DNA from 2 places in the Alteromonas sp. ABH4_457 genome. Region 1 is predicted to be linked to the other one. Evidence: riboswitches for the same ligand, from Rfam matches in the RefSeq annotation. Region 1 holds a riboswitch; the other holds the start of a gene.
The links. Region 1 has a riboswitch for thiamine pyrophosphate ahead of thiC (phosphomethylpyrimidine synthase ThiC). Riboswitches for the same ligand answer to the same signal wherever they lie in the genome.
Positions count from the first base shown of each region.

Region 1 (2,459 bases):
ACGGCTCAGGCCACGAAGCGTATAAGTGCCGGGCAAGTCCACCACTTCAAAATCCTGACATTGACCCCGTTTAACTTCCACGGTAACACCGGGATAATTAGCGACTTTTTGTCGCAGACCGGTTAATTGATTGAATAAAAGACTCTTACCGGAATTGGGCTTTCCGACCATTAAAATGCGTTGCATGAAAAAGAGGTATCCTGTTACTGGCGACAGCGGAAAAGTGAGCGTTAGTTACGCACTTCAACTTCGATTTGTGCGGCGAGATTTTCTTCGATAGCAAACACACTGCCACCCAGTTGCATCACGATTGGCCCACCCAGCGGGCCTTTTCTGACACACTGAATATCTCTGCCAACTTGAATGCCCATTTCAGAAAGCCGCTCTTTCACATTCTCAGCCAGGTCTGAATTAACCGAGCTGATTAACGCCTGCTGTTTGGTAGTAAGTTCCCACAACGTCATAGGATGTCTCTGTAGTAAGTGCTGTTTGCCTGTTCTTTACCGAACAGCAAAATCCGGTGCTCCGGACCTGAAAATCTGTTGGAAGAGTACAAGAAAGTGGAGATATGAACCAGATGCTTTCTGCGTTGCAACGTTGAAAGCCCCAACTCTGTCGTTAAGACAAAGCTTGTTTTCTTTTCTAATCCATGATTATAGTAAAAACAGAACTTGTCGGAGTGCTTCGTCTTTCACATGAAAGCAAGCTGAGACCGCATTGCGGGATCCGTAGAACCTGATCAGGCTAATACCTGCGAAGGGAACAAGCAGCAACACCGTTCCACCATCACAACAGACGACCGTCTGTTTGCCGGTGTTGCCCTTGTATACTCACTCCTGACAAGCATTTATCACCCGTAAAGGAACAAATGCTATGTCAACACGACGCGAGAAACGCCAGCAGGCACAAACATTTATACAATCACTGAAAGGTGAAGCTTTTCCTAATTCTTTCCGCCAGTACGAGGAAGGATCTGTCCCGTCCATTCGTGTGCCCATGCGGATGATTGCCCAGTCTCCTACCCGCATCAGCGAACAGGAAGAAGAAATCAATCCGGATATTCCCGTATACGACGCCTCCGGTGTATTTGGCGACCCGGCCTGTGAAGTCGATGTGACCAGAGGCATTCCGCATTGCCGCGCTGAGTGGATTAACGCACGAAGCGATACGCAAGCCATTGCCGCATCTGAATCATCCTATACGCAGGCGCGGGATGCAGACATCACCTCAGAATCCATTCGTTTTAAGGCGAAAAATACCATCCGTAAAGCTGTTTCCGGCAAGGTAGTAACGCAACTGCACTATGCCCGCCTGGGCATGGTGACGCCGGAAATGGAATACATCGCTATCCGCGAAAATATGGGTCGCGCTGCGATCAAAAATGAACTGTTGAACCAGCAGCACAAAGGAGAAGCCTTCGGCGCAAACATACCACCGGAAATCACCGGCGAGTTCGTGCGCCGTGAAGTCGTAGAAGGCCGGGCGATTATTCCGGCCAACATCAACCACCCTGAAGCTGAGCCGATGATTATCGGACGAAACTTCCTGGTCAAAGTGAATGCCAACATCGGTAATTCCGCGGTGACCTCGTCCATTGAAGAGGAAGTGGAAAAGCTGGTCTGGGCCACACGCTGGGGCGCTGACACCATCATGGATTTATCCACCGGCCGCAATATTCACGAAACCCGTGAATGGTTACTGCGTAACAGCCCGGTCCCCATTGGCACAGTGCCCATTTATCAGGCGCTGGAAAAGGTCAATGGCGTCGCTGAAGATCTCGACTGGCCGGTTTTTCGTGACACCCTGATTGAACAGGCGGAGCAAGGGGTGGATTATTTTACTATCCATGCCGGCGTGCGCTTACCCTTTGTACCGTTAACCGCTAAGCGCGTTACGGGTATCGTGTCCCGTGGTGGAGCCATTATGGCGAAATGGTGTTTGTATCATCATCAGGAAAGTTTTCTGTATGAACATTTCCGCGAAATCTGTGAAATCTGCGCTCAATATGACGTAAGCCTGTCACTGGGTGACGGTCTGCGCCCGGGTTCTGTTGCCGACGCCAACGATGAAGCACAATTTGCCGAACTGCGCACCTTAGGCGAACTCACAGCTATCGCGTGGGAATATGACGTTCAGGTGATGATAGAAGGTCCTGGCCACGTGCCCATGCATCTGATTAAGGAAAACATGGATGAGCAGTTATCTCATTGTCATGGCGCACCGTTTTACACCCTCGGTCCGCTGACAACGGATATCGCCCCGGGGTATGACCATTTCACATCCGGGATCGGCGCGGCACTCATTGGCTGGTATGGCTGTGCCATGCTTTGCTACGTCACCCCCAAAGAGCATCTTGGCCTGCCGGATAAAGAAGATGTGAAGCAGGGCCTGATTACTTACAAAATTGCCGCCCACGCAGCAGACCTGGCAAAAGGTCACCCCGGCGCACAAATACGCGA
Region 1 is NZ_JBSWXN010000003.1:184,695-187,153, forward strand. It holds gene feoB (ferrous iron transporter B) at 1-186, opposite strand, end outside; gene ACXAGR_RS07340 (FeoA family protein) at 231-464, opposite strand; TPP riboswitch at 666-779, shown strand; gene thiC (phosphomethylpyrimidine synthase ThiC) at 874-2,459, shown strand, end outside.

Region 2 (2,459 bases), on a different contig from region 1:
TAATATCGATAAAGGCGGCAGAACCGTCTTCACGTTCCTGAACATCAAAATCGCTGATTTGGGTATCTTCCCTTTCCATGAAGAAAACTGCTGCGCGGGCTGTCAATTCAGGAACAAACAATTTGCCTTTGTAGCCTGCCTCATAGTTCCAGTTGTATTCCGCATCAAAGAAGCGGCGCTCGCGGCTAACCTGCTCATCATAGTTAATGCCGGCACCTTTGTAGCCTCTGGATACGCTGGCATACAGGTAGTCCCCTCCCATATCCCAGGTCAGTGCCAGTTTGCCGCCGGTCATGGTCGTGTCATCGTCGTACACAACCTGCGCATTATCAGCATAATCATAGGCATAATTTTCAACACGCAGCGCGGACGTCAGCAATAAAGACGGAGTCAGCTGTGTATCAAGCTGACCGTAAACCGCTGTTGTCTGCGGTTCGAAAGTACTGATAAAGTCGCCGTCAGCATAAGTATACTGACGCAGTAAATCCTGTTCACTCTGATTGATGCGGCCGCCGATAACCCAGGTCGTGGTGTCATTGAAGATTTTTTTATCTTCTGCAGAAGTAAAACGCACCTCGGCAGATTGTTGGGAAACATCCCGGTAATATGCATCAAAGGACGTATAGCCCCAGGGGTGGAAACCGGTGTAGGTCCAGTCTTCGTCGTAGCCGTAAGCGATATCATGACCGGCCATAGTCGCAATGATTTCCAGCAAACCTCCGGCAGTTTCATGATTGATATGTGCACTGACCGCTTTAGTTTCCTGCTCATCAAACCCGGGTTCATCCGACAAGGTGTGACGGTTGTTATCCAGTGAGAAAGCATCGTAACCGTTATTGATATCGTACCAGCGGAAATCCACCGCAACGGATGTTTTGTCAGTCACATCCCACAGTGTTCCCAGCCTTACTGCATTCTCATGAATCCCGTTGGTATCGTCGGCACCCAAAAAGTCATTTTCAATAAAACCGTCACTGCTGTTGTGCACAAATGCTGCACGCCAGGCCAGAGAATCAGACGCTTGTCCGCCATGGGCACCTTCAGCGCGGAAGAAAGATGTGTTTCCCACAGACAATTCAAAATGACTGTCACTCTCTTCTGAGGGGGCATTGCTGACAATCTTAACCGCACCAGCCATGGCACCGGTTCCGAAGACTGTCGCCTGCGGTCCCCGGTAAACTTCTACCTGCTGTGTATCAAAAAGTACACCTGCTGCAGCAAGACCGGAGAAATCAAAATCGTCGACCAGGAAACTGACTGAAGGATTAATCGGTTCAGCAAACTGGCTGCGCTCACCAATCCCCCGGATCTGAATAAAACGTCCGCGGGATGCGCCGGCCGCAAAATTAACATTCGGCGCAATACTTAATACATTGTCGATATAGGTAGCCTGACGGCTGTCCAGGCGGTTGCCTGATAACACAGAAGCGCTGGCACTGAGTTGATCGAGAGTCGCTGTGCGGAAATCACCGCTGACGGTAATACGTTCGATGTCTGCTGTGTCATCAGCAAAAGCAGGCAGTGCAAGTAGTGCGAGAAGGATTGCGTTTTTTTTCATTAGGATCTCTTTAATCATCAAAAAGATCCGGCTTTACGGCAGGTATTGAGGTTTTCAGATTGCTTTTATCACCATCCCTACGCCGGTATTATCCGGATCAGGTTTAAGGGTTCCCATGGAATGGATCTCAGCCGTAAAGACGGCACCCCTTGGCCTAATGCTTATTACGGAGTCCGCAAATTAAGCGAGGGCAGTCTAACAACTTCAGTGACTTAGTCAAGTTGCCGGCAGCCCCGAAAAAGCAATAAAAAAGCCCGCGATGTGACGTGGCGGGCAATGAAGGTCAGGCGACCTTCTGATTCTGGCGTCTTGTGCGCCATCCCATAAACCCTATTCCCAGAAGGATCAGTGACATGGCGGTTGGCTCACTGACTTCTGTAATAGAGGCATTCCGGAAGCGAACCTTCATATCTCCGCAACCACTGGCTGCATCACAATCGTTAATGAATACGATGTCGGTAATAAGTCCTGACATGTAATCATCCAGAGTAATAGAGAAGGTCTCCCAGGCTGGTTCGCTGGTATAAGTAAAGTCATCCAGACCGAAATTCTGTGTGCCACCCAGAGCAAACGTGCGGCTGGCATCGTTATTCTGTTCACCGGCAGAGAAATCTGCCAGCCAGATCCCGCCAATCTCAGAGTAAGGGTTTGCATTAGTATTGTTGTTGCCCGGGGTCATACGAAATTCAAATGACAACAAAATATCTGAAGCAGAATTGTCTAAATCCAGGCTCTGGATCCCGAAAGCATCATCCAGGTTTAGTGTGAACCAGCTGTTTTCACGCAGGTTCAGTACGCTGCCATTATTTGTCCAGGTTCCGTAGTTAGACGAGCCACTTTGTTGGTGTGCAGTCAAAGTCTGGGCAGCGAAGTCAATATCGTAGCTGCTGATAATGTTGGC
Region 2 is NZ_JBSWXN010000005.1:346,003-348,461, reverse strand. It holds gene ACXAGR_RS14325 (TonB-dependent receptor) at 1-1,558, opposite strand, end outside; TPP riboswitch at 1,616-1,718, opposite strand; gene ACXAGR_RS14320 (hypothetical protein) at 1,842-2,459, opposite strand, start outside.
Region 2: linked by a shared signal. The riboswitch ahead of ACXAGR_RS14325 (TonB-dependent receptor) and the one ahead of thiC (phosphomethylpyrimidine synthase ThiC) in region 1 are both predicted to bind thiamine pyrophosphate.